One region of the Sodalis sp. RH14 genome, then DNA from elsewhere that is predicted to be linked to it. Evidence: predicted binding sites of a transcription regulator. Region 1 holds the regulator's gene; each other region holds the start of a gene.
What was found. The regulator PhoB, encoded in region 1, activates phosphate uptake and scavenging genes when phosphate is short. The targets are predictions, from matches to a motif close to CTGTCATAAAACTGNCNNAT.
Positions count from the first base shown of each region.

Region 1 (7,878 bases):
CTGGAATGACGAGAGCTTGACGGCATCGACGCAGCCGAAGACCAGGCTTATCAGCATCGCCGGCGCGATAATCCGGGTGCTGCTGCGCCACCAGCGCAGCGTGAAGCTGAGCAGGATAAGCACGATGCACGGCGGATAAATCGCGGTCAGCACCGGAATGGAGAATTGGATCAGATGGCTCAGCCCAAGGTTGGACACCAGCATGGAAAACAGACCGAGTATAAACACCAGCGTGCGGTAGGAGAGCGGCAGATGTTCGCTGAAAAACTCGGCGCAGGCGCAGGTCAGCCCCACCGCCGTCACCATGCAGGCGACGAAAATCAGGATGGCGAGAAAGCCGCTGCCCGCATTGCCAAAGGTATACTGGACGTAGGCGTGCAGGATTTCGGCGCCGTTTTGCGCCGACGGCAGCAGCACGCTGCTGCCCGAACCCAGTTTAAACAGCGTGATATAGACCGCCGTCAGCCCGACGCCGGCTATCAGCCCGGCCAGTATGGTGTAGCGGGTCAGCAGCGCGGCGTCGTTCACGCCGCGCGAGCGGGCCGCATTGACAATCACGATGCCGAATACCATGGCGCCCAGGGTATCCATGGTCAGGTAGCCGTTGACAAAACCGTTGGAGAACGGCATATGGGCATAAGCGTCGGTCGCCGGAATGGGATTGCCCGCCGGCCACAGCAGCGCGGCGATGCCCAGGACCGCCAGGGCAATCATTTTCAGCGGCGCCAGGATGTGCCCGACCGTATCCAATAAGCGGCCGGGATAGAGCGAGATGGCGATGACCAGCGCAAAATAGACCAGGCTGTAAAGAAACAGCGGCAGATCCCCCTGGCCGGTAAACGGCGCCAGCCCCACGGCGAAGGATACCGTCGCGGTGCGCGGCGTGGCGAACAGCGGCCCCACCGCCAGATAACATACCACGGCCAGCAGCAGTCCCGCTTTTCTGCCGATGGGGGAACTGAGGGCGTCAATGCCGCCCCCCACCCGGGCCAGGGCAATCACCGTCAGTACCGGCAGCCCAACCGCGCTAATCAGGAACCCCGCCGCGGCCCACCAGACATAAGGGCCCGACTGCAATCCCACCATCGGCGGGAAAATGATATTGCCCGCGCCGACAAACAAGGCGAAGGTCATAAAACCCAGGGCAAGGATATCTCTGATGCTTAAACGCTGGCTCATGGAATAATGTAATGCCTGTCTGGATGCGAAAAATAAGTAAAACCTATGACGACTCATGCCGGTTATGACATCACCAACAGCAGCGGGATATCTCGCGGGCCATGGCGTAATGGCCTGTTTGCCGGGACCGGAGCGCTAAAAGGGTGCAAAACGGCGTGAAGCATGCAATAACCGGCGCAATTTAAACGTTTAAAGCGCGGTAAGGCAATAGTTGAAGATAAAAGCAGAATGATAAGCCAAAAAAATACCCTAAAAGCAGTGAATACTTTCATAGCCTGGGTAATTTCTGCTACAAGATAGTTGAAGGGACGCGCTTTTAACTATAACAGAAAGGCATGGATACCGGTGGCACCCCCGGGCCGCCCCTTAACCCGCGGCGACCATGCCCGCCCGCGGTATTTTGCCGCGGGCGGGATAGCCGGGCGCTGGCGTTACCAGGCGCGGCCCGCAACATCCAGCACTAGCCGCAGTTTGTCCCATTGCTGGGCTTCGGTCAGGCTATTGCCTTCTTCCGTCGAGGCGAAGCCGCACTGCGGGCTCAGGCACAGCTGGTCCAGGCTGATATAACGGGTGGCCTCGCGCAAGCGCGCCAGCACCGCCTCAGGATCTTCCAATTCACCGGTTTTGGAGGTGATAAGGCCCAGCACCGCCTGCTGGCGGCCGGGTTTGATAAACCGCAGCGGTTCAAAACCGCCGGCGCGCTCGGTGTCATATTCCAGGAAAAAGGCGTCGACCTTGACCTCGCCGAACAGGATAGGCGCCACCGGCTCATAACCGCCCTCGGAAATCCAGGTGGAGCGGAAATTGCCGCGGCAAACATGCAGGCTAACCACCAGATCGTCCGGTTTGCCCGCCAGCGCTTGATTGAGCACATCCGCATAAATGCGCGCCAATTGCCGCGGATCCTCGCCGCGCTCGCGGATCTGGCGCTGCTGGTCCGTCGAGCACAGATAGGCCCACACGGTATCGTCAAGCTGCAGGTAACGGCAGCCGGCATCGTAAAAGGCGCGGATAGCGTCATGCCAGGCCTGGGCAAGATCGGCGAAATACGCCGCCAGATCAGGGTAGACGCCGGCGTCGATGGCACCGCGCCCGCCGCGAAAATGCATCACGCTCGGGCTGGGTATGGTCATTTTAGCCACCGCATCGCCGGCCACGCTGCGCAGATAGCGGAAATCCGCCAGCATCGGATGCTGGCGGAACGCCACCTTGCCGGTGACCTTAATGCTGCGCGCCTTGGTCTGCACCCCGGAAAACTGGATACCCTGGTCGACGTCGTAGCCTTCCACCCCGTCCAGCCCCTCAAAAAAATCGAAATGCCACCAGGCGCGGCGAAACTCGCCGTCGGTGACCACCTGCAGCCCCAGACCGCGCTGCAGTTCCACCACCCGGCGGATCTCGGTATCCTCGACGGCACGCAGCTGCGCGGGAGTAATGGCCCCTTGCTGCAACTGCTTGCGGGCCTGCTTAATCGCCTCGGGGCGTAATAAGCTGCCCACCACATCAGCGCGAAAGGGAGGCGTATTTCTTTGCATGTTTGAACTCCGGCGTTATTTTGCCGGCCTGGACAAGGCCCGCAAGATAATAAGATTTAGTGAATAGTTCAGGATGTAAACATTCCCGGTGGGCAATAGTTTCCGTCGGTGACATATAGACATCCGGACGTCTATAATGCCCGCATCCATACTAGCACGCGGCGGCGCATCGCCATGGCGAAGAAAATTCACCCGTGTTGAACATTATTCATGATCACCCGCGGGCGACGGCCCACCCTGCCGACACACCTCATTGCAGCCCGATATCCCGGCGCGCCTGTAGCCTTATGGGTTCAGGCAAGGGCTGGTAGCCGCCCTGGCGGGCGAGGCTTTGGCCCTGGGGCGACAAAATACGGTCCATAAAGGCGGCGGTGACCGGCGCCAATGGGGTATCAGGGGGCTTATTCAGATAAATATAGAGATAGCGCACCAGCGGATAGTCGCCGTTAAGCAAGGCCGACTCGTCCGGCGTCACCTGGCGGCCGGCCTCGTCGGTTAACGGCAGGATCCGCACGCCGGCGGTATGAAACCCCATGCCGGCGTAACCAATGGCGTTGCGCGACGCGCTTACCGCCTGCGCCACCGAAGCCGACCCGGGCAGTTCATTGACCGATGCCAGCAGGTCACCGCCGCACAGCACGCGCTGGCGGAAAAAGCCATAGGTACCGGAGGCGGAATTGCGGCCATAGCGCAGCAGGGCCATATCGGCCCACCGCCCGGTTAGGCCGAGCTCCCCCCAGCGGGTGACGGCAGGGGCGTCGCCGCAGCTGCGGGTGATGGAAAAAATGGCGTCCAACTGGCGCAGGCGCAACCTGGGCAGGGGGTTATCCTGGTTGACTATAATCACCAGCGCATCCAAGGCCACCGGCACCGCCAGGGGCGGGTAGCCGTAATGGCGCTGGAACGCGGCGATTTCAGTCGCGTTCATCATGCGGCTCATCGGCCCGATTTGCGCCGTTCCCGCGGCCAGCGCCGTCGCCGCCGTCGCCGATCCGCCCGCCTGGATCTGCACGCCGACATCCGGATAGTCATGCCTGAAATCCGCCGCCCACAGGGCCATCATATTCGCCAGCGTATCGGAACCGCTGCTGGTGAGGCTACCCGACAGCACCGACAGCGGCCGCGCCGCCGCCGGCAGGGTCAACAGCAGGCAGAGCAGCCAGCCCAGGGTTTTTACTGCTTTTATCATCGGGATTTGACACGTGAAGGAGAAGTGGGGTTATTTTCGGCCAGGACGGGGAGGACAATCAACCGGTTGGGCAAGGTAAAAAAGAAGCGGGTACCCGCGCCCGGCTCGCTGATAACATCAAGATGGGCGTCATGATTGCCGAGCGCGTGCTTAACGATGGCAAGCCCAAGGCCGCTGCCGCCGGTCTGGCGCGAACGGGCTTTGTCAACCCGGTAAAAACGCTCGGTCAGGCGCGGTAAATGCTCCGGGGCGATGCCCGGCCCGTTATCGCTGACCTGAAACTGCGCGCCCTCAGCGGTACGCTGCCAGCACACCTCGATGCGGGTGCCCGGCGGCGTATGGATGACCGCATTGTATATCAGGTTCGACATCGCGCTGCGCAGCTGATCCTCATTGCCGCGCACCAGCAACTGTTCATTAACCCGGAACACGATCTCATGCCGTTCCTGGCTGAGCGCCCCGGCGCTTTGCTGCAGGCGCTTGAGAATGGCCGGAATATCGACGCGTTCATTGACCTCGCCCTGGGGCGCGGCCTCGATACGGGATAACACCAGCAACTGCTTGACCAGGCGCTCCATGCGCTGCGTCTGATCCTGCATAGTGTGGATGGCCTTGGCGCGCATGGCTTCATCCATATCCTGGTCGTTCATCATTTCCAGATATCCCTGCAACACCGTCAGCGGCGTACGCAGTTCATGGCTGGCATTGGCGAAAAAGTTGCGCCTGGCGCCTTCCAGCTGGCGCATCTGGGTCACGTCGCGGGCCACCATTAACAGCTGGTCGTCGGTATAGGGCATCACGCGGAATTCAACGTAACGTTGCTTATTGAGCAGCAGGGTCAAGGGGCGCTCGAACGACTGGCCCTGGATATAGCTGTTGAATTCAGGATAGCGCAGCAGGTTAAGGATATGCTGGCCGTTGTCTTCCGGCCAGCGAAACCCGAGCAGCTGCTGCGCCAGGCCGTTGCACCAGAAAATATGGCCGTCGTCGGTCAACATCACCAGCGCATCAGGCAAGGTTTCCGCGCCGCTGCGAAAGCGTTTGAACAATGTCGCCAGTTCACGCCGCCGCCGCCGGTGGCGCAACTGCATCTGATGCAGGCCATAGAACAGCGGTTCCCAGCTTCCCCGCCCTTCCGGCGGCGTATGCCGGAGATCGACCCATAACCAGCGGGACAGCCGCAGTTGGTAATAATAGTTGCGCACCAGCGCGGCCAGCAGCGCCGCCACCAACAGCCAGGCCAGGTGGCCGACAAAAAGCGACAACAGCAGGGCCGGCAGGCAAAACAGCCCCAGTTCCAGCAAAATCTTACGCCAGGATAAACGTTCCAGCACCGGCAGAGCTCCCCTTATACCGCGCTAATAGCGCGCGGAAAAACGATAGCCGGTGCCGCGGACCGTCTGCACCATCCGATCGTGACCGCCGGTTTCCAGCGCTTTGCGCAGGCGGCGAATATGCACATCAACCGTCCGGTCCTCAACATACACATTAGTGCCCCAGACATGATTTAACAACTGTTCCCGGCTATATACCCGCTCGGGATGGGTCATGAAAAAGTGCAGCAGTTTAAATTCGGTCGGTCCCATCTCCAGGGCCAGTTCGTTGGAGGTTACCCGGTGCGACGACGGATCCAGGCTTAGGCCCTGCAGTTCAATCTTATCTTCCACCGCCATCGGCGAAATACGGCGCATCACCGCCTTGATCCTGGCCAGCAGCTCCTTGGGCGAGAACGGTTTGGTGATATAATCATCGGCGCCCACTTCCAGCCCCCGCACCCGGTCTTCCTCCTCGCCGCGCGCGGTCAGCATCATGACCGGAATATCGCGGGTCAATACCTCGCGTTTCATATGTTTGATAAATTGTATTCCCGAACCGCCTGGCAACATCCAGTCGAGCAATACCAGATCCGGATAAGGCTCCGCCATACGGCTGACCGCCGTGCCGTAGTCTTCGGCTTCGATGGGCTGGAAGCCATTCTGTTCAAGTACGAAGCACACCATTTCACGAATCGGCGCTTCGTCTTCCACGACTAATATGCGTTTTGCCATTTTTTCCTGCCATTAATCTCTGCGGTTAACGTGCCCGGGCATTATGCGTCACTTTTATGACAGATTTATTAAAATCAGCCCATCGTGCCAGAAGCATAGCGGATGGCGGTTTTTTTTCGTCCCGGGTTGCCAAATTAACAGCTTTACGTCGGCATCGCCCGGGGTAAGGTTTATACTCTCGCCCTGACTTTTGCACTCTGGCTGGAGCGTCATGCGGATCATTCACACTTCTGACTGGCACCTGGGTCAGTCGTTTTTCACCAAAAACCGCGCCCGGGAGCATCGCGCCTTCCTGCAATGGCTGGTGGCGCAGGTGGCAGAGCGGGATATCGACGCGGTGATCGTGGCCGGCGATATCTTTGATACCGGCACCCCGCCCAGCTATGCCCGCGAACTGTTCAACCGTTTCGTGGTGGCGTTGCAGCCGACCGGTTGCCAGCTGATCATACTGGCGGGCAATCATGACGCGGTGGCGACATTGAACGAATCCCGGGCGCTGCTGGCCTGCATGCATACCCGGGTTATCGCCGGCGGCGGGTTCGGCGCCCGGGACGATGACGACAACGCCGACGGCGACCGCGAAGACAGCGGCGGGCAACCGGTTTTTGTACTTAACGATCGTAGTGGAAAGCCGGGGGCGATACTGTGCGCCATCCCCTTTTTACGCCCGCGGGATGTGCTGACCAGCCGCGCCGGAGAATCGGGGGATGATAAACAGCGGGCGCTGATGGACGCCATCGCCGCACATTACCAGGCGCTATATGACCGGGCGCTGGCCCTGCGCGCCCGGTTGCCCGGCCGGCTGCCGATTATCGCCACCGGACACCTGACCACGGTGGGCGCCGCCACCACCGATTCGGTACGCGATATTTATATCGGCAGCCTGGACGCGTTTCCCGCCCAGCTGTTTCCTCCGGCGGATTATATCGCCCTCGGCCATATCCACCGCCCGCAGTGCGTGGGCGGACAGCAGCATATCCGCTATTGCGGTTCGCCCATCGCCTTGAGTTTTGATGAGACCGGGCAGCCCAAGCAGATCAATATAGTCAGTTTCGACGCCGGGGGCGTGGCGGACATTTCCCCGGTTTTGATCCCGGAAACCCAGGCCCTGCGCCTGATAAAAGGCGACCTGGCGGACATCGAGGCGCAGTTGCGCTCGTTTAGCGATTACCCGGGGCCCACGCCCGTCTGGCTGGATATCGAGGTGGTGACAGACGCCTGGCTGAATGATATCCAGCAGCGTATCCAGCAGTTGGCGGCCGATTTGCCGGTGGAAATCGTGCTGTTGCGCCGTAACCGCGAGCAGCGGCTGTCGGCACTGGCGCGCCGGCAACGGGAAACGCTGGTCGAACTGAGCGCCGGGGACGTGTTTGAGCGGCGCCTGGCGCTGATCCCCTCCCCCGCGCCGGAGAACCTGGACGCCATACGCTTGCTCTATCGCCAGGTAACGGCGGACGTACAGCAAGGCGCCGCGGCGGAAAACCCGCCGGCGCCGGATGCCGCAACCAAAGGAGACGCCCGGTGAAAATCCTGACGCTGCGGCTGAAAAACATCAATGCGCTCAGGGGCGAGTGGAAAATTGATTTTACCGCCGACCCCTTCGACCGCGCCAGCCTGTTTGCCATTACCGGTCCCACCGGCGCCGGCAAGACCACTATTCTTGACGCCATCTGCCTGGCGCTGTATCACCGCACGCCCCGCCTGGACGCGTTGCCCGGCCAGGAATTGATGACCCGGCTGACCGCCGAATCGCTGGCGGAAGTCGAGTTTTCGGTCAAGGGCGTGGGCTATCGCGCCTTCTGGAGCCAGCGCCGGGCGAAAAACAGCCCGCAGGGCAAACTGCAAAACGCCAGGGTCGAACTGGCGCGTTTGGCCGACGGCGCCATCCTGGCGGATAAAATCAGCGATAAGCTGCGCCTGACCACCG
Region 1 covers NZ_CP178739.1:1,122,125-1,130,002, reverse strand. Annotated here, with positions in the region: gene brnQ (branched-chain amino acid transport system II carrier protein) at 1-1,179, opposite strand, end outside; gene ACL2XQ_RS04975 (cobalamin-independent methionine synthase II family protein) at 1,611-2,714, opposite strand; gene ACL2XQ_RS04970 (PstS family phosphate ABC transporter substrate-binding protein) at 2,965-3,903, opposite strand; gene phoR (phosphate regulon sensor histidine kinase PhoR) at 3,900-5,237, opposite strand; gene phoB (phosphate response regulator transcription factor PhoB) at 5,262-5,951, opposite strand; gene sbcD (exonuclease subunit SbcD) at 6,163-7,476, shown strand; gene ACL2XQ_RS04950 (AAA family ATPase) at 7,473-7,878, shown strand, end outside.

Region 2 (7,878 bases), 1.3 Mb from region 1:
GGTAAATCCCCGCCATGATGCCCAGGGGCGTGCCGAAAACAGTGGCCCAGAGAATCAGCAATCCGCTGCCGGCCAGGGCATTGGCCAGCCCTCCGCCGGCGGTATTGGGCGGCGGCGTCATTTCGGTAAACAACGCCAGCGACATACCGTCAAAACCCCGGCTTACCGTGGTCAGCAAGATCCAGCATAACCAGAACAGGCCGAAGGCCATGGTGATCATGGATAATAACAGCGCCAGACGGTTCTTCTGCCGCCGCCAGGACTGCATTTTACGCCGCGCTTCCATTTGTGGCGCGGTATGGGTCATTTGGTGCTCGACGGTCGCCATTATTTGACCCCCTCGTTTTTCGCCAGGCGCATTATCATGAATTTGGAGCAGGCCAGCACGATAAAGGTAATCACAAACAGGATTAACCCCAGCTCCATCAGCGCGGCGGTATGCAGACCCGCCTGGGCTTCGGCGAACTCATTGGCCAGCGCCGAGGTAATGCTGTTGCCCGGGCTAAACAGGGAAATGCTGTCCAGCTGGTTGGTATTGCCGATGATAAAGGTCACCGCCATGGTTTCGCCCAGCGCCCGTCCCAGGCCCAGCATCACGCCGCCGATCACGCCGTTTTTGGTGAAGGGCAGCACGATACGCCAGATCACTTCCCAGGTGGTGCAGCCGATACCGTAGGCCGACTCCTTCATCAACACCGGCGTTTGCTCAAACACATCGCGCATCACGGCGGCAATATACGGGATGATCATGATAGCCAGGATAATACCGGCGGCCAGGATGCCGATACCAAACGCCGGCCCCGAAAACAGGACGCCGATAAAAGGGATGGTCGACATCACATCGCCCAGGGGCTGTTGAAAATACTGGGCGAACAGGGGAGCAAAAACAAACAACCCCCACATGCCGTAGACAATGCTTGGGATGGCCGCCAACAGCTCAATGGCGACGCCAAGGGGACGCTTCAACCAGCTGGGGGCAAGCTCGGTAAGGAACAGGGCGATGCCGAAGCTGACCGGAACGGCAATCAGCAACGCGATAAAAGAGGTCACCAGGGTGCCATAGATAGGAACCAGCGCGCCGAATTTTTCACCGGGCGGATCCCACTCCTTGGTCCACAGGAAAGCGAAGCCGAACTTTTCCATGCTCGGCCACGAAGCGACAATCAGCGAAACGATAATTCCGCCCAACATCAATAAGGTAATCAATGCGGCCAACCTGACCAACGTACCGAATATCAGGTCGCCTTGTTTACCGGGGGCATGCCGTGCCGGCGTATTGTCAGCCATAGAGTACTCTTTTTGTTGGTTCGTAATCCCTTCCCGTAAGGGAAGGGACGAAACACAAGGACTTAGTAGAGCGCTTTACCGTTACTGTCTTTGATATTGGCCTTCCAGGCGGCGCGGATCTGTTCGACCACGTCCTTTGGCAAGGTGGCGTAGTCAAGGGCGTTAGCCTGGTCGGCACCCTTGTTGTAGGCCCAATCGAAGAATTTCAGGGTTTCGCGGCCCTGCTCAGGCTTGGTTTGGGTAGTATGCAACATAATAAACGTGGTGGAGGTGATCGGCCAGGCATTGTTGCCCTTCTGGTTAGTCAGATCCTGGGCAAAAGATTGCTGCCAGTTGACGCCTTTCGCCGCCGCGCTGAAGTTATCCTGCGTCGGCATTACCGGCTTGCCGTCGGCGGAAATCAGCTTGGTGTAGGCCAGGTTGTTCTGCTTAGCGTAGGCGTACTCCACATAACCGATGGAACCCGGCAAACGCTGGACAAAGGCGGCGATGCCGTCATTGCCCTTGCCGCCCAGTCCGACCGGCCAGTTAACCGTGGAACCGGCGCCGATTTTTTCTTTCCAGGTCGCATTCACCTTGGACAGATAGCTGGTGAAGACAAACGACGTGCCGGAACCATCGGCGCGGCGTACCACGGCGATATTCTGATCCGGCAGCTTCAGGCCCGGGTTCAGCTTGGTGATGGCCGGGTCGTTCCATTTTTTGATGTTGCCCAGGTAAATTTCACCCAGGGTATGGCCGTCCAGGGTCAGTTCGCCGCTTTTGATTCCCGGTACGTTGATGGCCAGCACCACGCCGCCAATCACGGTCGGAAATTGGAATAAACCTTCTTTCTTCAGGTCGCCATCGCTTAAAGGAGCATCGGACGCGCCGAAATCAACGGTATTGGCGATAATCTGTTTAATGCCGCCGGAAGAACCGATGCCCTGGTAGTTAACTTTCACGCCGGTTTCTTTTTGATAGGTATCAGCCCATTTAGCATAAACCGGGGCGGGGAATGTGCCGCCGGCACCTGTCAGGTTGGCGGCAGCGAACGAAGAAATACTCGCCAGGGCGAACGTAGCTGCTACAACACTGGCAACGGTGGTATGCATCAGTCTCATAATCCCTCCTGTGGGATATTTAAAATCGGCCCATGGCCGTTTTCTTCAATTATTATAATTGCTGCAGGAGGGAAAATAGGACAATTAGGTTACAGATACATGTCGGTAATATGACATTTTTATGACACCGGGATGGGTACCTATTTTAATGGCATATTAGCCTTTTTTTTCAATCCCCGCCTCCGCAATCCGATCAATTTCGCGCATAATGCCGGCGGCCGGCCGATGGTGCGCCAGTTCGCCGGCCATATACGCCATATAGGGCGCGATATGGGAAAAAATAGCTTTATAGCCGGGGCAAAGATGATTATGCCACTGGCCCCCGATGCGGTGAATACGGTGCTTAGGACAGCCGCCGTGACAGGCAAACCGATAGTCGCATGACAAACACGGCGTCGCCACATTGGCTTTTAGCTGGCCGAACTGGCGCTGTTTTTTCCCACCGGCCATGGCGGCCAGGTTCCCTGTCATCAGATTGCCCAGTCTATGCTCAGGGTAGACGAAATGATCGCAGCTATAGATATCGCCGTTCTGCTCGACGACCAGGCCCTGGCCGCAGGTGGGCTGCATCACGCACAGGCTTGGCATCACGCCGCACCAGGCGGCCAGGGCATTATCGAATAGCTGCACAAACACCCTGCCGACATCATGCCGTACCCAGTAGTCAAACAGGGTATTGATAAACGTGCCGTAGGCTTCGCCGCTCACCGACCATGGCGTCAGCGTTTTATCCGCCGTCGACCGGGGATAAATCAATTCCCCCCGCGCGGCTCCGGACAACCTTTGTTCCACTGCCGGGATAAATTGCACATACTGCGCGCCCAGCTCTTGCGTGATAAAAAAATATATTTCCAGCGGCGCCTGGGCGGTTTTATCGTTCACCACGCTCAATACGTTGTAATCTATATGATATTCCTTAAATATCCGGATGGCGTTGATCACGCTGTCAAATACCGGCCGGCCGCTGGCGGTATGGCGATAATGATTATGCAGCCTGGCGGTGCCGTCCACGGAAATACCCAGCAGGAAATGATTATCGGCAAGAAAACGGCCCCATTGATCGTTTATCAATACGCCGTTGGTTTGCATGCTGTTGGTAATCCTTTTTCCCCGGGCGTAACGCTGCTGATAGCGCAGCGCGGCGGCATAAAAGTCAATTCCGGCCAGGGTCGGCTCGCCGCCCTGCCAGGCAAACATGACCTCGTCGCCAGCGCTGGCGTCAATATACTGCTTAATAAATTCCCTGAGCACATCGTCGGCCATATGCTTCGACGCCGATGCTCCGGCGGGTAACAGGGTATTTTTTTTGTCCACATAAAAACAATAATCGCAGTGAATATTGCATTGATAACTGGTGGGTTTCGCCATCAGGGAAAACGGGCGTTTCATAACCGCGACTCCAAACAATATTGCGCGTCAAATACCATGCCGCACCGGCAGCGGCGGCAGTTAACCGGTAAATTCATCCGGCAACAGTCCCTGTAGCTTGAGCTCACTGCCATGGCGGATAGCGGTTTCCGTTTCGCAACCCGCGTATTCGGCAATTTCACGCCAGGTCCATTCATAGCCCGGCCATTGCCGGTATAAATAGTGAATGCCCAGTAATACCCGTTGCTGGGATTTATCGTAGGCCATGCTGGCCAGCCTTTTTTCCGCCTCGCCCAGATCACGCGCCAGCCGCATGAACAAATAGACATTCAGGCGCGGATAGCGGCATAAAAACCGCTGCGGCTGATAGGGGGTAATGCGCGTTACCGTAGCGGTGCGCTGCACGCGCGAGGAACAGTGGTAAAACGTATTACCGAACAGGCTGCGGTAGCCGAAAAAATCACCGGGGCCAAACAGGCGGATCAGGCACACCTTACCGTTCTCCAGCATATGGTACAGCCCCACCAACCCACTGTGCAGGTAATAAAAAGAGAGGGCCTCATCCTCCTGGGGATAAATGCGCGTTTGCTTCGGCAACTGATCCAGCCGGGTAAACATGGCGTGTTCGCTGCCGGACAATTCTGCGAATACGGCGCGGCCCTCGTCCCCATCCTCAGAATTTTTGTCTTTTTTCCTCAATTTTTACTCCCTTGGTCGGCAGGCCGGTATCGTAATCCCTGACCACCGGCGAGACGTAATCATCCGGTTTAGGACGAAACGCGCCCAGCCATTGCTCATGCCTGTCGGGCCGCCACGGGCGCATGGCCCAGCGATAGCTGCGAAACGGATCGCGAATACGATCCATAAAGTCTAATAAGCTATCATGCAATGCATTACGCCGTTCCGCATAGTCGTCCCGGCCAATCAGGTTTATCAGTTCCTCGGGATCGTTGCGCCGGTCATAGAGTTCATCATCGTCAAACAGATTAATCACCAGTTTTAAATCATTGGTGACCCAGGCGCGCATCGGGATAAAACCGCCGAAGCTGTCATGTTCTATTTCATAACGGTTAAATTCCACCATGACCGACCGCTCCCGTTCCCGCTCCGCCGACGACAGCATAGGCAGCAGGCTTTCGCCGTGCAGCGACGGCGGCACCGGGATACCGGCAATCGATAATAACGTCGGCAACAGGTCGATATGGCTCACCGGTGTATCAATCTCCCGCGCCGGCAGGCCGGGCCCGTGGATGATAAAGGGAATGCGGCAGATGTCGTCATAGCCTGCCGAGCCTTTGCTGATAAGTTGATGCGCTCCCATCATTTCACCGTGATCGGAGGTATACACTATCCAGGTATTTTCCCATTCGTCGGGGGTAAGGTGGTTCAGCACGCGTCCTATCTGGTCGTCGACAAAATCATTGCAGGCAAAATAAATCGGATGATGATAGGTGGCGCCATCCGTTACCGGCGACGGCATCGCCCTGGCCCACAAACGCTGGTGCATCGGTTTATCGCTGAGATCATCGGTTCCTTTTGCGCCCAGCGGGTAATGGAAATCGGCAAAACGGTCGAGATAACGCGGCGGGCAGGTAAAGGGATGATGCGGCTCATCGTAAGAAAGCACCAGCAGGAACGGTTTCTCGCGCCGCAGGCGCTGCTTATCGATAAAATGTATCGCGCGCTGGCTGATGCGATAGCCCCAGGTAAATTCATCATCAATCTGATGTTGTTCAAGTTCTTCCTTTGAATTCAGCCCGTTGCGCCATAAGCTGATTTTTTCTTCCGGCAGGTCATGCAGGTAATTAGCGCCATCGTACCAATATTCCGCCGCCCATTCCGGCGGACAGATGCCGGTGCCGAAATAGTCGTGGCCATCAAGATGCCATTTACCGATATAGGCGGTTTGCCAGCCGGCATCCTGAAAATAGTTGCCCAGGGTGCGCATATTCTTACCCGGCGCCAGATTATTGGTCCAGGGACCGCTTTGGTTGGAATACAGGCCGGTGAACAGTCCCGCGCGCGCCGGGGTGCACAGCGGCGCGGTGGTAAATGCCGAATTGAATTTGGCCCCGCGCCCGGCCAGCGCATCGATATGCTCGGTATGCAGGGGAAGGCCGGTATAGCACCCGACCATATTGGTGGCCTGCGTATCGGTCATGATAAAAATTATATTAGGTTGCATCAGGCGATTTCCTCCCTGGTTTTGGTTTTTCTCAAACCGGCGAATATCAGCCAGCCGGAAATGGCGACAACGGTTATGCCCGCGATCCAGCATAACCAGAGGCTGTGCCAGCCGCCGAAGCGGGCGAGAAAGGCATAAATAAATATCATCGCCGCAATAACGCCGACGGAGGCGATTTTTACCGACCGCCACGGCGACATATCCACCGCCAGGGAATCATGGAAGACAAACGGGGTGGCGCGCGGCGCAAGTTTACCGATAACCAGCATCACCAACGCGTTCAGGCAAAACGTTATCGCCAGCACATACAGGAAATGAATAGGGAAATGGAAAACGTAATTGATCAGGATATAGCTGACGATACCTAACAGCAGCGCCAGCTTGGCCGCCATGGCCGGGATACGCGGGAAAAAGAACCCCATGATGATAATGGTGACCAGGGGAACGTTGTACACCCCGTTAAGCTGCTTCATCCAGCTGTATAATCCTTCGGGGGCATTGGCAATGCCGGGGGCCACCACCACCGACACCAGCGCCAGGATCAGGGCGAAATAACGCCCCACCAACACCTGTTTCTTGGACGTGGCGTCAGGATTGATAATACGGCTGTAGATACCCATGCTGAATAAGGTGCTGGCGCTGTTTAAAAACCCGTTGAACACGCTGATAATGGCGCCGAACAGCACGGCGCCGAAAAAACCGACCAGGGGCGCGGGCAGGATCTGGTTGACCAGCACCGGGTAGGCCATATCCGCCTTGGGCAGCCCTTGATACAGGTGATAGGCGATAACGCCGGGCAGGACCAGGATTATCGGGTCGAGCATTTTCAGCAGCGCCGTCAGCAGCGCGCCTTTTTGCCCTTCGGCCAGGTTCTTGGCGGCCAGGGTACGCTGGACGATGCCCTGGTTGGTACACCAGTAAAAGGTATTCACCAGCACCAGGCCGGTCAAGGCGGCGCCGATGGGCACCGGGTCATGGGCGCCGCCGATGGAGTTGAGGCGCTCGGCATGATCCGCCGTCAGTGTATTCAGGCCGGCGATAACACTGCCGCCGCCAAGCGCCATCAGCCCGAAAAACGGCACCATCAGCCCGCCAATCACCAGGCCGATGCCATTGACGACATCGGCGACGGCAATCGCGCGCAGTCCGCCGATAACCGCGTACAGGGTGCCTATCACGCCAAGGGCTATCACCATGACTATCGTCGCGCTGCCCTGGCTCAGCCCGGTAAGGTCGCTGAAATGAAACAGGCTGTTGAGCGCCAGCGAGCCGGAATAGAGTACTATGGGCAGAAAACAGACGCCGGTGGCGATTAAAAAACAGCAGTCCACCATAATACGCGTGGTTTTGTCGTAGCGTTCTTCGATAAAATCCGGAATGGTAATAATGCCCCGCTGCAAATAACGCGGTAAAAACACCAGCGCCAGCAGGACCAGGGGAATAGCTGAAATCACCTCCCATGCCATCACCGACATGCCGAATTTATAGGCCTGTCCGCTCAGGCCGACCAATTGTTCCGTTGAAAGATTGGTCAGCATCAGCGATGCGGCAATTATTGGCGCTTTAAGGGAACGACCGGCCAGGAAATAGCCCTGCTGGGTATGGGTATCGTTTTTCCTTACTTTCCACCAGGTAACAATAGCGACAAGGCACGTAAAAAATACAAAAGAAAATATCTGTAGGCTATTCATAAATCGCACCTTTTAGTTATAAAAATATCAGCATAGATGTGACCCTTCCAATAAAATCAGAATAGTGGGCGGTCGATTAATGAGAGAAATGCGCAGCTTAAGCCGTTACGATTATTCCGTTCGGTACAGGCAAGCGGCGAGCGGAACCATGCCGCACGTCAGGCGGCATTTCCCGCGGTAAAAACCCAGGAGAAAGTCGTCGCAGGCCAGACAAGCCGGTAATAGTGTATTGTTGACATGACAG
Region 2 covers NZ_CP178739.1:5,760,119-5,767,996, forward strand. Annotated here, with positions in the region: gene pstA (phosphate ABC transporter permease PstA) at 1-328, opposite strand, end outside; gene pstC (phosphate ABC transporter permease PstC) at 328-1,287, opposite strand; gene pstS (phosphate ABC transporter substrate-binding protein PstS) at 1,350-2,390, opposite strand; gene ACL2XQ_RS26225 (anaerobic sulfatase maturase) at 2,547-3,779, opposite strand; gene ACL2XQ_RS26230 (Crp/Fnr family transcriptional regulator) at 3,840-4,457, opposite strand; gene ACL2XQ_RS26235 (sulfatase-like hydrolase/transferase) at 4,432-5,946, opposite strand; gene ACL2XQ_RS26240 (solute:sodium symporter family transporter) at 5,943-7,634, opposite strand.
Region 2: pstS (phosphate ABC transporter substrate-binding protein PstS) is a predicted target of PhoB. The motif match lies at 2,499-2,518, and genes of this name have one in related genera.

Region 3 (7,878 bases), 2.3 Mb from region 1:
CGCCATTGTCCGTTACGGCATCATCATTTTCACCATTATCGCGGCCCTGGGGCGCATCGGCGTGCAGACCGCGTCGGTGATTGCGGTTATCGGCGCCGCCGGCCTGGCGGTAGGCCTGGCGCTGCAAGGCTCGCTGTCCAATTTCGCCGCCGGTGTGCTGCTGGTGACCTTCCGCCATTTCCGCGCCGGGGAGTATGTCGATTTCGCCGGCACCGCCGGCACCGTGCTGGTGGTGCAGATCTTTTCCACCACGCTGCGCACCTTCGACGGCAAAATGATCGTGGTGCCCAACAGCAAGATCCTGTCCGGCAATATCACCAACTTCTCGCGGGAACCCAACCGGCTGATCGATTTGATTATCAGCGTGAGCTACGACGCCGATATCGAACAGGTGAAAAGCCTGCTGACCGATATTATCGCCGCCGACAGCCGCGTGCTGAAAGATAAGGGTATTACCGTGCGCCTCAACGCCCTGGGGGCCTCGTCGCTCGATTTTATGGTCCGCGCCTGGGTACCGCGGGATGCGCTGCAAAACGCCACCTTCGACCTGCTGGAAAGCTTTAAACGCGCCCTTGACGAGCACCAGATCGGCATTCCCTATCCGCAAATGGATGTGCATATGTATCGCGCGCCCAAGCCCAAATCCGAGGCGGCGGCCGAGGGCGGCCATTCGCCAGCGGCCCCGGCTGCGCCGCGGCAACCCTCCTGAGAGGCCTTGCCGCTAAACCCGCCGGCGCGGCGGGTTGTCACGCCATGCCGGCGGTCAGCCTTGCCCGCTGACGCACAGGTGATCAGATTATAAGCAATGCTAATGCAAGATTAATTTATTCCATTTCAACTGATATCCGCTTCTGATTACACTAGCGCTACTTTTTATTGGCAGCAGGCGGTGAGCGACGTGTGGGTTATTTTTATGCAGGGTTTTGCGTTGGGCATGGCGACCATTGTGCCCCTTGGGCCGCAGAATATCCTGGTGATGAACCAGGGCATACGGCGGCAATATCATTTGCTGATCGCCACTTTGTGCCTGTTAAGCGATATGGCGCTGATTATCGCCGGCGTTTTTGGCAGCAGCGCGCTGCTGTCGCAGTCGCCCATATTGTTGCAGGGCGTGACCCTGGCGGGGGTGGCGTTTTTGGCGGTGTATGGCTTTTGCGCGCTGAAAAACGCCTGGCGCGGGGAAGGGGATGACCGCGCCGGTGTCCCGGGCGAGGTCTTCCGCCCGTCGCGGCGGCGCATTATCCTTACCATGCTGGCGGTGACCTGGCTCAATCCCCACGTTTACCTGGATACGCTGGTGGTGCTGGGCAGTATCGGCGGGCAACTGGAGCCGGCGGCGCGGCGCTGGTTCGCCGGCGGCACCATCGGCGCGTCCCTGGTATGGTTCTACGGCCTGGCCATGCTGTCGGCGCGTCTGGCCCCCTGGCTTAACCGCGGCCGGGTGCAGCGCGGGATCCAGTTATTCGTCGGCGTGGTGATGTGGCTGGTGGCGCTGCAACTGGCGCGCCAGGCCTGGCAGATGTTTACCGCGCAACCGGCGTAGTGCCCGGGGCGTGGCGCTGCATGAGATTGAGAACTTATCCTATATTTTAACGCAACGGCAACGATTATGCTGGGTGCCGATAATCACGTAACGGTAAATAAGCGCAAAGGGCGTTGTTTTTAGATGAAAATGCGCAATCATAGGCGGTATTTTCATTTATATTCAGCGCATTTTGCCGCACAGGAGACGTCATGAAGGTCAAAGCATTGCTGTTAACCACCCTGTTGGGATTAGGATCGTTTACGACCCAGGCGCTGGCCGCCGAGCTTCCCGCCGGGCCGCATGTGATCACCTCCGGCACGTCAAGCGTCGAGGCGACGCCGGATATCGCCACCCTGACCATCGAAGTGTCGATTTCCTCGAAAGACGCCGCCGACGCTAAAAAACAGGTGGACGCGCGCGTGGCGCAATATTTTGATTTTCTTAATAAAAACGGCATCGAAAATAAAGATATCGACGCCGCGAACCTGCGCACTCAGCCGGAATATGATTTTTTAAAGACCGGGGAATCGGTGCTGAAAGGCTATCGCGCCGTGCGCCAGGTGCAGGTCACGCTGCGCCAGCTTGACAAGCTCAATGAACTGCTGGACGGCGCGCTGAAATCCGGCCTGAATGAAATCCGCTCCGTCGAGCTGGGCGTGGCTAATCCGGACGCCTACCGCGATCGGGCGCGCAACAAGGCGATTGAAAACGCCACTTCCCAGGCCCGTTCGCTGGCGGAAGGCTTTAAAGCCACCCTGGGGCCGATTTTCAGCATTCGTTACCATGTGGCGAACTACCAGCCGGTGCCGGTGGCGCGGATGTTTAAGACCAACGAGGCCATGTCGCAGACCGATGCGGCCCAGACCTATGTCCAGCAGGCGATCCATTTTGACGATCAGGTGGATGTCGTGTTCGAGCTGCAACGCCAGCCCTAGGCGGCGGGTGTGGCCGATGCGTCCCACTTGGGGGCGCGCCGGCGCTGTGCGGCCCTCAGGCCTGGCGCAAGACCTGCCGGCCATGGGAGAGCAGGGCGTCGGTCACTTTGCGCATCATGCGGCTTTCCGGCGCAAACCGATGCCAGAACAGCATGCGGCGCTGGTATAGGCCCGGCGTCAGGTCTATCAGTTCGCCCGTCGCCAGCTCCCGTTCGATTTGCAGATGCGGGATCATGCAGCAGGTCGTGCCCTGGCGCGCCAGCTGCACGAAGGCTTCCGATGAGTTGACGATATGGCAGGGCACGCTGCCCGGCGGCAGGTCAAAGTTCTGCTGCAAAAACGCCTGGTGCATATCGTCCAGATGGTCAAACGCCACCGCCGGCGCTTTCAGCAGCGCGCTGCGCGTCACGCCGTGGGGGAAATAACGATCGGCAAAAGGCTGGGATGCCACGAACAGATAATCCAGGGCGCCCAGTTGATCCACCAGGCAGCTCGGCAGCGGCTGGGGCTGGATACTGACCGCGCCCACCACTTCGCCGCGCCTTAGCCTTTCCTGGGTACGCGTTTCATCTTCCACCTGTAAATTAAGGCGGATAGGCGAATCGGTCAGCACCGGTTTCAGCGCCGGCAGCAGCCAGGTCGCCAGGCTGTCGGCATTCACCGCCAGCGACAGCAGCAGCGGCGTGTCGCTGCCGTTATCGGTGCCCAGCCATTCGTCCTCCAGCAATTCCACCTGATGCAGCAAGGCCAGCAGCTTTTGCCCTTGTTCGGTGGGCCGTGGGGGAATGGTACGCACCAGCAGCGGCTGGCCGAACAGGTTTTCCAGTTGTTTTATGCGCTGCGATACCGCGGATTGGGTGATACATAATTTTTGCGCGGCGCGTTCAAAACCCCGTTCCCGTATCACGGCGTCAAGCGCCTGCAGCGTCCGATAGTCCGGGCGTTTCATTCTTTATCCCCTGCGTCGATATCTCTGTGCATCAATAGGTACTTTTTGGTCACCGGTTTTCACTATGCCATAGATTGACCCGGTTGCGGACGCAAAATTTCAGCCGTGTCAGGCGCGGGCATCCGGGATGCGGCGGGTTGTGGCGGAATTCACGCCATCGGCGATGATATTGTTTTATAATACCGCCCACTTTCCGTAGCCAAGGGCTTAATTATTTATGACGCAGGATGAACTGAAAAAGGCGGTGGGCTGGTCGGCATTGAAGTATGTGAAACCGGGCACGATCGTCGGCGTCGGCACCGGGTCCACCGCCGCGCATTTTATCGATGCCCTGGGCAGCATCAGGAATCAAATCGAAGGGGCGGTCTCCAGTTCGGACGCGTCTTCGGCCAAGCTGAAGAGCCTCGGTATCCCGCTGCTGGATCTCAACAGCGTCGACGTGCTGGACATCTATGTCGACGGCGCCGATGAAATCAACGGCCAGATGCAGATGATCAAAGGCGGCGGGGCGGCCCTGACGCGCGAAAAAATCATCGCGGCGGTCGCGCGTAAATTTATCTGTATCGTCGATGGATCCAAACGGGTGGACGTCCTGGGCAATTTTCCCCTGCCGGTGGAAGTGATCCCGATGGCGCGCGCCTATGTGGCGCGCGAGCTGGTGAAACTGGGCGGATTGCCGGAGTACCGCCAGGGCGTGGTAACCGATAACGGCAATATTATCCTGGACGTGCGCAACCTGCGCATCCTGGACGCGGTGGCCCTGGAAGACAAAATCAACAGCCTGCCCGGCGTGGTGACCGTGGGCCTGTTTGCCCGGCGCGGCGCGGATGTGGCGCTGATCGGCACCGCCGGGGGCGTTCAGGTTATCGAGTAACGGGCCGGTTTTACCGCCGCCCGGCGCCGCCGCCGGCTTGCCACGCCGGCGGCGGCGGATGTTAATTTTGTTTACATAGCATCTTTTATCGCCGCAGGCGAAATTCAGTGATAAATGTCACATTTATGCCATCGGCCTGCTATATATATGACGCTTCTCCACCAGACCAGAGGATTTATCCATAGCAATCGCTTATGGCTGCGTCTTATGCTGTCTTAAGGATAAACGGCCCTGTTGCCGCCACGGTAATTTTTGTTATTTTGTCCGGGTGCTGTGTGTTGCAGTCGCATCTGAAGTCTCAAAAAGGGTCGGGAAATGGCAAAAGTATCGCTGGAAAAAGATAAGATTAAGTTTCTGTTGGTCGAAGGTGTTCACCCCAGCGCGGTGGATAACCTGAAACGCGCCGGTTATACCAATATTGAATACCATAAGGGCGCGCTGGATTCCGCGGCACTGAAAGCCTCCGTGCGCGACGCGCACTTTATCGGCATCCGATCCCGTACCCACCTGACGGAAGACATCTTTGCCGCGGCGGAAAAACTCGTTGCCGTCGGCTGCTTTTGTATCGGCACCAATCAGGTCGATCTGAAAGCCGCGCTGAAAAAAGGCGTGCCGGTATTCAATGCGCCTTTTTCCAATACCCGCTCCGTGGCGGAATTGGTGCTCGGCGAAATGCTGCTGATGATACGCGGCGTCCCGGAGGCCAACGCCAAGGCGCACCGCGGCCAGTGGAACAAGCAGGCGAGCGGCAGCTATGAAGCGCGCGGCAAGAAACTGGGCATCATCGGTTACGGCCATATCGGCACCCAGCTGAGCATCCTGGCGGAAGGCCTGGGGATGCAGGTGTTCTATTACGATATCGAGAGCAAACTGTCCCTGGGCAACGCGCGCCAGGTGGATTCGCTGCCTGAGCTGCTGGGTATGTGCGACGTGGTCTCCCTGCATGTGCCGGATACCCAGTCCACCCGCAATATGATGGGCAAGGAAGAATTCGGCCATATGAAGCCGGGGTCGCTGTTTATCAACGCCTCGCGCGGTACGGTGGTGGATATCCCGGCCCTGTGCGACGCCCTGGCCAGTAAACATATCGCCGGCGCCGCCGTGGACGTGTTCCCGGAAGAGCCCGCCACCAACAGCGATCCGTTCAACTCGCCGCTGTGTGAATTCGATAATGTGATCCTGACGCCGCATATCGGCGGATCCACCGAGGAAGCGCAGGAAAATATCGGCGTGGAAGTGGCGGGCAAACTGGCCAAATACTCCGATAACGGTTCGACCCTGTCGGCGGTCAATTTCCCGGAAGTCTCGCTGCCGGAACATGGCGATAACGTCAGCCGTTTACTGCATATCCATGAAAACCGTCCCGGGATCCTGACCCGCATCAACCAGATTTTTGCCGAGCAAAGCATCAATATCGCCGCCCAGTATCTGCAAACCACGCCCGAAATCGGTTATGTGGTCATTGATGTGGAAACCGATACCGAAAATACCGCCCTGCAGCTGCTGAAGGCGATACCCGGCACTATCCGCGCCCGCCTGCTGTACTGATAGCTGCGCGCCTGACGTGGTCGACCCCAGCCCCGGCTTAGCAAGCCGGGGTTTTTTTATGGGTACCGCCAGCTTACCGCGCACGCCGGGTACACCACCGGGCCAAGGGCTGCCATCCGTCCCCGGCGGTTTACCAGCGCCAGTGCCGCGACGGGGTAACAATTTCCGGCAACGGGATATCCCAGGGCTCCGCCGGTATGGCGTCCACCTGCTGGCAATCGTGGGCCAGCCCGATGGGGTAGAAGCCGGCGCCGCGCCGCCAGTGCCGCAGGGTGCGATCGTAAAAGCCGCCGCCCATGCCCAGGCGCTGGCCCCGGGCATCAAAGGCCACCAGCGGGGTAAACAGGATATCGAGATGCCGCGCCGGCAAGAGCTGGGTCACGTCCAGCCGCGGCTCGCTGATATGCAGGCGGTTCAGCACCAGCGGCGTATCGGGCCTGTAGCGCAGGAACAACAGGTGGCCCGGGCTGAAAGGGTGCAGCACCGGCAAATAGACGCGCTGGTCGCGTTGCCAAAGCGCCTCAATAAGCGGCCGGGTATCCAGCTCGCCGTCAAACGATAAAAACAGCGCCAGGCTGCGGGCCGCGGTAACCCGCGGGTCGGCCAGCAGGGTTTTGACCAGCGCCGCGGCCGCAGCGGCCTGTTCGGCCGGGGTGAGCCGGCGGCGTTGCCGGCGGATATGGTTGCGGAGGCTTTGCCGCTGCAGGGACGTTTCGGGCGACTGGATCATGGCTGATTACGCGCTATACCGGAAAAAGAAGGTAATAAAGTATGTCATAAAGACGGTCCGGGGGGATGTCATAACGTACGCGGATAAAGAAATCGGGTCTGAAAAAACGCTGTCGGGGAATAGAGTGTGGCAGGGGGGGGGAAGCCTGATACGCCGTGCCGAGAGCCGTACCAAGCCGCGCCGCTGACGCGCGCGTCCGCTGCTGATGCAAGCCGACGCTACGCTATAAAGGGATCTCCGAGATGCCGCCGCAGGCTGTAACCCTTGAACCCATGGTTCAAGGTGAACGCAGCGTTATAACCTTAAGGCTTCTCGGACGAACCGAGCTTGCGCACCAGTTACAGATCGCCACATTCTTGTGGTAAAAATTATCGGCTCAGGGGACGGGCCCGCTGGCGAACACCTCAGAGAAATTTTGTATTCCTGTTCCGCGGGATTTTCCCGGCGGCTATCGTTACTCGAACTGCGTGCCTGGTCGCTCGGAGATACGGCCCTGTTCTACCAGTGCCTGCTCAATCGTCTGCTGCAGTAACCGGATCCGCTGTTCCATGTTGGCGGCGTAATCACGGGTTTTAACTCTTTCCTGCGCCAGTTCGTGGCATACGTTCAGTGCCGCGATAAAAACAAGCTGTTCTGTATTGGTGACTCTAGTGCGAACTTTGAGATCTTGCAACCGCTGATTAAGATCTTCCGCCGCCTGGTTCAACGCTTCTTGTTGTTCCGGCGGGCAATTTACCCTTAACGTGCGGCCAAAAATTTGAATATCTACCGGTTGTGCGGACATACCACCTTCCTGCTTTGTTACCGCGCCGACGCCAGGCCACTCCCGTTTCACCATTGCGGGAGCACAGGGCGGGCGCAACTATACTCTATATCCATGCGCTATATCAAACAGAAGAATCCATATAAAACAGAAGATACACGCCCTTTCTGGTATAGCTACGGACCTTGGTGGTAGCATAACACGAACTTATCCTGCCAACGACGATGAAAGCGCATGTCTATACAAAATACCTTTCCCGACTACGATAACCTGACCCAACTGCTTAACCAACAGGCCGTGGCGCTGACGCCGGCGGAAATGCATGGTTTGATAAGCGGCATGCTGTGCGGCGGCAACAAGGATCACAGTTGGCAGACGCTGGTGCACGAGCTGACCAACGAGGGCATGGCCTTTTCCCAGACCCTGGCCGACCCGCTGCGCCAGCTGCACGAAGCCACCGCGCAAACCCTGGACGACGAGGAGTTTATGTTTCAGCTGCTGCTGCCCGACGACGACCGCGCCACGGTATTCGAGCGCGTGGACGCGCTGGCCGG
Region 3 covers NZ_CP178739.1:4,811,331-4,819,208, reverse strand. Annotated here, with positions in the region: gene mscS (small-conductance mechanosensitive channel MscS) at 1-709, shown strand, start outside; gene ACL2XQ_RS21935 (LysE family transporter) at 914-1,543, shown strand; gene ACL2XQ_RS21930 (oxidative stress defense protein) at 1,735-2,460, shown strand; gene ACL2XQ_RS21925 (LysR family transcriptional regulator ArgP) at 2,516-3,409, opposite strand; gene rpiA (ribose-5-phosphate isomerase RpiA) at 3,627-4,283, shown strand; gene serA (phosphoglycerate dehydrogenase) at 4,599-5,831, shown strand; gene ACL2XQ_RS21910 (5-formyltetrahydrofolate cyclo-ligase) at 5,962-6,561, opposite strand; RNA gene ssrS (6S RNA) at 6,792-6,975, opposite strand; gene zapA (cell division protein ZapA) at 7,016-7,345, opposite strand; gene ACL2XQ_RS21895 (YecA family protein) at 7,559-7,878, shown strand, end outside.
Region 3: serA (phosphoglycerate dehydrogenase) is a predicted target of PhoB. The motif match lies at 4,396-4,415, and genes of this name have one in related genera.

Region 4 (7,878 bases), 570 kb from region 1:
GACCCACCGTCCGCTGGAGGAATGGGATGAAGCCGCCTGGGATCGCCTGATGGCGACCAATCTGAAGGGGCCGTTTTTTTTGGTGCAGTCACTGTTGCCGCTGCTGCATGCACCGGCCTCGGTGATTTTATGCGGTTCGGTCAGCGCGCATATCGGCCTGCCGCAAAGCGGCCCGTATGCCGCCAGCAAAGCCGGACTGCTGTCGCTCTCCCGGACCCTGTCGGGGGAACTGCTGGCGCGCGGCATCCGTGTCAACAGCTTAAGCCCCGGCCCGACGCAAACCCCGGCGCTGGAAAAACTGGGCCTGGACGGGGCGGCCTATGCGGCCCTGCTGGCGCAAATCAAGCAACTGGTGCCGCTCGGCAGGCTGGGCACGCCGCTGGAGCTGGCCAAGGCGGCGGTCTATCTGGCGTCCGATGAATCGGCGTTTGTCGTCGGCAGTGAATTGATTGTCGACGGTGGCGTCAGCGGCTTATGATGTGCCGGTGGCCGGATAAGCCCTGGCTTTGCATCAGGGGCGCCGGCGTGGATAAGCACGTTATGATAACGGGTAGCGCTATGATTCATCTGAGGAATATGACCGCCGGGGAATACCCCGATTATCGCCATTTTTTTATCGGGGAATACGCCCGGGACCTGAGCGCCAACCACGGTTACGATATCGGGCAGGGCAGGATCAACGCCATCGCCAGCATTGACGGGTATTTACCGCAGGGGGTGGCGACGCCGGATAACCAGCTGTACTGCATCGAGGCCGGCGACGCGGCGGACCGGCAAGGCGTACCGCCGGTGGCGGGGTATTTATGGATCACGTGCAAAGACGAGGCGGCCTATATCTCCGATTTCTGCATCCTGCCCGCCTGGCGCCGCCGCGGGCTCGGACGCAGCGCGCTGGCGCAGCTGGATCAGCGGTTGCGCGCCCAGGGCGTGACCGAACTGGGGCTAAGGGTGGCGGCCGATAATCCCGGCGCCCGGGCGCTGTATGATGCCTGCGGTTTCCACGTTACCGGGGTGAATATGGTGAAACCCCTGTCGCGCTAGACAATAAAAAACGCGCCCCGCGCCAGGCATTCGCCGTTGATAAAGACCTCGACGGCATGTCTGCCGGCATAGTGCATGCGGGTGGTAAAGTTGCGGATGGACTGGCTGCGGCTAATCTCAACGCTTGCATGCGGCGCCAGCGTCAGGGTTTTCAGTTTGAACACTTTGGCCGATGTGCCGCCGGATTTTTTCACATAGTGGATGGCGTAATCAATCACCAGCCGCTGGGGCAGGGGCGAGGTCGAGCGCAGCCGGAACGCCACGGTCACCTTGTCTCCCAGCCGGATTTCCCCGGGACTCACGCGCATCTCCTCCAGGCTGACCTGCGCCGCCTCGCCGGCGCCGATAAGTCCCAGCGCCCGCCGGTCCCCCTGTTTGATCAGGCTGCGCAACGCGTGACGGGCGATCCAGGCGGTGGGGGGATGATGCAATTCCCATCCCTCCAGCAGGTCCATGACCCACTCGGGATGATCCTTGGTGATATCGTTGAGATGATTCGCCACGGATTTGCGTACGTACAGGCTGGGATCGGCGCGCAGGTTGTCGAGAATGGGTTTCACCGGCGACGGGTCGGCCCGCAGCGCCTCCAGGCGGAACGACCAGGGCAGGCGCGGCCGGCTGCCTTCGCTGGCCAGCCGGCGGACGTGCTCGTCATCGTCGCGCGACCAGCGTTCCATCAGCGCCAGCCCGCGGGACAGATCCTGGCGCAGGTAGGGGCGCACCGCGAATTCCGAGGAGCCGAACGGGGTAAAAAAGCGCAGGGCCTCCATCGACAGATCGTACTCATCCAGCCCGTACATCGCCACATACTCCGGCAATACCAGGGTGACAAAGCGATTGTCCAACCGCGGCGCCAGCCGGCGTAAAATCGCCAGCGCCTGCCCATAGTCCGCCGGCAGGCCGTCGTGCAGGCAGACGCTTACCCGCCGCAGGCGCGCCATCAGCGATAATTGGTCCAGTCCGTCGCCGGTGGCCGCCAGGAAGCGGGCGCCGTCAAAACCGGGGTGGACGGCGGCGGTGTGCGCCGCGATATCGCGCAGCCGGGCGTGGTTAAAGATTTCCTTCAGCGCGGGCGCGCTTTGCTCTGACATGTCACCTGATCTTATGGGAGCGGAGCCAGTTCGCAGGCTAAAGAAAATGACGGGTTTAGGCAAGTCTCACCGTGCGGAAAATCCTTCCCGGCGACAGGAAATGACAAGGGATGATACGCCATGGCGCGATACCCTGGTCCATTCCCGCCTTTACCGCCGGCACGGCGGTAAAGGCGGGAGGGGTCCCTGGCGGTAATTATTGTTTAATGCCCAGCGCATCGCGCATGGTATAGAACAAATCCGTCTGGTCGGTCAGGCCGGCCACGTTGCCCGCATAGGGACCGAAGGCGGCGATACGCAGCTGGGTGCCGGTATGTCCCTGGGATTCGGGGTCTTCAGAATTGCCGTAGCTGATGGCCATCACCGCGCCGTCTTTCGTGGTCAGCGCCTGGGTCAGGCCGGGGGCCTTGGCGTCCGCTTCGATAATCTGGCTGGAGTGGGCGTGATCGGCGGTGACCACCACCAGCGTATGGCCGTCGGCGCGGGCGAATTCCAGCGCCTTTTGCACCGCTTCATCCAGGTCCACCGTCTCGCCGAACTGGCCGCACGGGTTGGCGGCATGGTCCTGTTTATCAATGGATGCGCCTTCAACCTGCAGGAAAAAGCCGTTGGGATGGGTTTTCAGCAGATCGATGGCTTTTTGCGTCATGGCCGCCAGGGTAGGCACCCCGGCGCCGCGTTTGGGATTATCGCTACAGGTAACCGGCGGCTTATCAATATTGCCGTGATAGACGGCTTTCGGGCCCTGCCAGCGCACCGGCATATTGCCCTCGGCAAACAGGCCCAGCAAGGGTTTGTCCTGGTTGGCCAGGGCTACGCCGTTCAGGCCATCCAGGTCGCTCACCAACTGATAGCCGCGCGCCACGGCTTGTTCCCGCAGGGTTTTACCCTGCCACTCCCCGGCCTTGGCGGTTTCGCCAAAGGTTTTGGCGCCGCCGCCCAGCGTCACGTCGGCGCGGGCCGCCAGCAGCTGTTCGGCAATGGAGCCGCGCCCCTGGTTTTCCAGCGCCTGGGTGGGGCAATCTTTACTGGTCACTTCCGGGCCGTAGCATTTGCGGGAGCTGACGTGGGCCACCAGCGCCGCCGGGGTGGCGTCCTCCAGTTCAGCGGTGGACACGTTGCCGGTGGCTTTACCGGCCGCCTTGGCCAGTTCCAGGATGGTCATATGATCCTTGCCGAACACATCGACGCCCAGCGCGCCGTTATAGGTTTTCACCCCGGTGGACCACGCGGTGGCCGACGCCGCCGAGTCGGTGACGTAGCCGGGTTTATGGGTGGTCTTGTCCAGCGCGTAATGGGTGTATTGACCGGTCAGCGGCAGCGCGTCGATCCCGGGGAACGCGTTGCCCGCGCCCAGCGCGTAGTTGCGCGCGGCGGTGATTTCCGAGTCCCCCATGCCATCGCCAATCAACAGGATGACGTTTTTTGCCTGCTGGTTGTTCAGCGCCGCCTTCAGCGCCTCGGTCTGATCGGCCTGCAGGCGGCGTGCGCCGCCGGGCTGGGTAATATCCCCCTGCGCCGCGCGCAGGCTGTCCGCGCCGGCGGCCGATACGCTGCGCGCCAGCAGGCCGTTGCCGCCCGCCAGGGCGAGGGTCAGGACGAGGGAAAGTACGGGTTGGTGCGGATGCGGCATAAAGAAGGCTCCTGTTGCCGGACGAGAAGAAGGGTATGTCTGAATTTATTATTATGTAAGTCTACGTAACCCGGATGTCATTTTTATGACACCCGGAGATAACCGCCGCGGTCAAACTTGGCGAGGTTGTCCGGCAGCAGCTAAGATAGTAAGCACATTAACTAATAATGACTTCTCACCTATTCTACCCGCGCTATATCGGGGAGTGGGTTTTTGCCGCTTAATTTTGCAGGGGTTCGAGATCATGCTGCGAACGGATTATCATCAAAATAAGGATGTACCGGGCATGCCGCAAGTGGAGCAGGGATTTTCCTTTAAGGTGCTGACCATCAATACCCATAAGGGCTTTGCCGCCTTTAACCGGCGTTTTATCCTGCCGGAACTGCGCGAAGCGGTGCGTACCGTGGCGCCCGATATCGTGTTCCTCCAGGAAGTCCTGGGCACGCACGAAAAGCATTCGCAACGCTTCGATAACTGGCCGGTGGTGCCGCAGTACGAATTTCTGGCCGACACCATGTGGGCCGATTTCGCCTACGGGCGCAACGCGGTCTATCCCGACGGCGATCACGGCAATGCGCTGCTTTCCCGTTTCCCCATCACCCGCCAAAGCAATCTGGACGTGTCCATCGACGGCACGGAGAAGCGCGGCATGCTGCACTGCGTGCTGCAGGTGCCCGGCCGTGAGCTGGAGCTGCATATGATTTGCGTGCACCTGGGGCTGAAGGAAGCGCATCGCCGCGAGCAGATGCTGCGCATGAGCAGGCATATCGCCACGCTGCCGGCGGATGCGCCGCTGGTGGTGGCCGGTGATTTCAACGACTGGCGCCAGCGCGCCAATACGCTTTTGCGGCGCGAAGCCGGCCTGGTGGAGGTCTTTACCCAGGCGCGCGGCCGACCGGCCCGTACTTTCCCCGCCCGCTTTCCCCTGCTGCGCCTGGACCGTATTTATGTCAGGAACGCCCGCATCAGCGAGCCGACCTCCCTGGCCAACCAACCCTGGTCGCATTTATCCGACCATGCTCCCCTCGCCGTGGAGATCCATTTATGAATATGAATATGGAGTGGCGCGACGGCAATCGCATCAAGCTGCTGGAAAACGGCGAAGCGTTTTTCCCGGCCCTGTACGAGCGCATCGGCCAGGCCAGGAAAGAGGTGCTGCTGGAGACTTTTATCCTGTTCGAGGATAAAGTCGGCAAGGCGCTGCAGGAAAACCTGATTGCCGCCGCCAGGCGCGGGGTGCGGGTGGAAATCATGGTCGACGGTTACGGCTCGGCGGATCTGTCCGACAGCTACGTCGGCGCCCTTACCGCCGCGGGAGTGCATTTCCGTTATTACGATCCCCGCCCGGCGTTTATGGGCATGCGCACCAATCTGTTCCGCCGCCTGCATCGTAAAATCGTGGTGGTGGACGGCGTTATCGCCTTTATCGGCGGCATTAATTTTTCCGCCGAGCACCTGAGCGACTACGGCCCGGAGGCCAAGCAGGACTATGCGGTGGAGGTGGAGGGGCCGGTGGTGGAGGATATCCATCGCTTTACCCTACAGGCCTTGTATAAGGAAGATCACCATCGCAGCTGGCTGCGCCGGCGCTCCAGGCTGCCGGCCCATAACCGCCAGCCTGGCGAAGCCCAGGCGCTGTTTGTCTATCGGGATAACGATGAACACGATACCGATATAGAGCGCCACTATATCGATATGCTGCGCGGCGCAAAACGCGAGGTCATCATCGCCAATGCCTATTTTTTCCCCGGCTACCGCCTTTTGAAGGAGATGCGCAACGCCGCCCGGCGCGGCGTGCGCATGGTGCTGATTGTCCAGGGCGAGCCGGATATGCCGATCGTGACGGTCGGCGCGCGCATGTTATACAATTATCTGGTGCCGGAAGGGGTGAAAATCTATGAATATTGCCGCCGTCCGCTGCACGGCAAAGTGGCCGTCATGGACGATAGCTGGGCCACCGTCGGGTCCAGTAATCTTGACCCGCTCAGCCTGGCGCTGAACCTGGAGGCCAACCTGATCATCCATGACACCGCCTTCACGCAGCAACTGCGCGACAATCTTAACGGGCTGATTGAAAACGATTGCCGGTTAATTGACGAAAGCATGGTGCCCAAGCAGACCTACTGGCATGTGGTGAAAAGCGTGCTGGTGTTCCATTTCCTGCGCCACTTCCCGGCCTGGGTCGGCTGGCTTCCCGCCCATACGCCGAAATTATCGCTGGTGGCGCCGCCGGTCCAGCCGGAAATGGAAACCCAGGATCGCGCCGAACCCGAAAACGAGGGGGCAAAATCATGACCCGAAAACGCCCCGCCGGTAAACGCCACCGCGCCTGGTCGATGGCTAAAAAAATCCTGACCGGCCTGTTTTTTATCGGCGTCATTATCTTGCTGGTGGTCTATGCCCGCAAGGTGGACTGGGATGATGTGGAGCAGGCCATTACCGGCTACCGGCTCAATGCGCTGCTGATGGTGATTGGGCTGGCGGTGTTCAGTTACCTGCTGTATGGCGTCTACGATCTTATCGGCCGCGCCTATTGCGGCCATAAGCTGGCGAAAAAGCAGGTGATGCTGGTTTCCTTCATCTGTTATGCCTTTACCCTCACCCTCAGCGCCTGGGTCGGCGGCATCGGCATGCGCTACCGGCTCTATTCGCGCCTCGGTTTGTCCAACAGCGCCATCACCCGTATCTTCAGCCTGAGCCTGGCCACCAACTGGCTGGGATATATCCTGCTTTCCGGCATCGTCTGCGCGTTCGGGGTGCTGCATCTGCCGGCTAAATGGGGTATCGGCGAGCTGGCGCTGCGCCTGACGGGCGTGATCCTGCTGCTGCTGATCGCCGCTTATTTTTGGCTGTGCGCCTTTGCCAAACGCCGGCGCTGGACCATCAAGGGCCAGAAGCTGGTGCTGCCGTCGCTGCGCATGGCCGGCGCGCAGCTGGTGGCCTCCTGCGCCAACTGGCTGGCGATGGCCGCCATTATCTACATTTTGCTTAACGACAAAGTCGATTTTCCGCTGGTGCTCGGCGTGCTGCTGGTCAGCAGCATCGCCGGGGTTATCGTGCATATCCCGGCGGGCATCGGCGTGCTCGAGGGCGTATTTGTCGCCATGCTGGGCAGCGAGCATCTGTCCCATGGCACCATTATCGCCGCCCTGCTGGCCTACCGGGCGATCTATTTCATCGCGCCGCTGCTGCTGGCGCTGGTGCTGTACCTGGGCCTTGAAAGCCGCGCCAAGGCGCTGCGGGAAAAAAACCAGCAACGGGAAGCGGCCCATAAGGCGCAAAAGGACGCGCGGGGGGCGCTGGCGGAAGACGCCGGTCACTTACCCGATAAGGGGCCTTTGGCCTGAGCGTGGATTTTGCCGCGAAACACCCAAAAACCAAAGGTGTTGTAGGCCAGGGTGATGGGGATTAGCACCGCGAAGCCAATCAGCACAAATCCCTGGCTCAGGGGCGGCGAGGACGCGGCGCTTATTGACAGCCGGGGCGGGATCATCGCCGGATATACCGCCAGCAGCAGCAGGGCGAATGTCAGCACCACGCCCCCCAGCGCCAGGCACAGCGGCAGCAGGGCAACCCGGGCGGACAGCGCCCGCCGGAATCCGCCGGCGACCGCCAGCAGCAACAGCGCGGCGGGCAGGGTGAAACGCAGATCGGACAGATGCCGGCGGTACTCCTCATGCAGGCCGCCGGTCCACAGCGTCAGCAGCGCAACCAGCGCCAGGGCCAATGGGCCAAGCCGCCGGGCGAGCGCGCGTGCGCGCGCCTGCAGCATTCCTTCCGTACGCCATATCAGCCAGCAGGCGCCCAGCAGCGCGTAACCGGCCATCAGCGCCAGGCCGCAGAATAGCGGAAATACCCCCAGCCATTCCCAGCCGCCGCCGGTATAATGCGCGCCGTCATGGGGAATACCCTGAATAAACGTACCCATGATCACGCCCTGGCCGGCGGCGGCCAGCGCCGAACCGCCCATCAGCATCAGATCGAACCGCCACCGCTTTTGCGGGTCGGCGCGGTCGCGGTATTCAATCGCCATGCCGCGCGCTATCAGCGCCAGCAGCATGAGAAATACCGGCAGATACAGGGCGCTCAGCAGAATGGCGTAGGCGGCGGGGA
Region 4 covers NZ_CP178739.1:547,290-555,167, forward strand. Annotated here, with positions in the region: gene ACL2XQ_RS02335 (SDR family oxidoreductase) at 1-478, shown strand, start outside; gene ACL2XQ_RS02340 (GNAT family N-acetyltransferase) at 559-1,041, shown strand; gene ACL2XQ_RS02345 (DNA alkylation repair protein) at 1,038-2,132, opposite strand; gene phoA (alkaline phosphatase) at 2,329-3,765, opposite strand; gene ACL2XQ_RS02355 (endonuclease/exonuclease/phosphatase family protein) at 4,052-4,813, shown strand; gene clsB (cardiolipin synthase ClsB) at 4,816-6,060, shown strand; gene ACL2XQ_RS02365 (lysylphosphatidylglycerol synthase domain-containing protein) at 6,057-7,112, shown strand; gene cydB (cytochrome d ubiquinol oxidase subunit II) at 7,082-7,878, opposite strand, start outside.
Region 4: phoA (alkaline phosphatase) is a predicted target of PhoB. The motif match lies at 3,838-3,857, and genes of this name have one in related genera.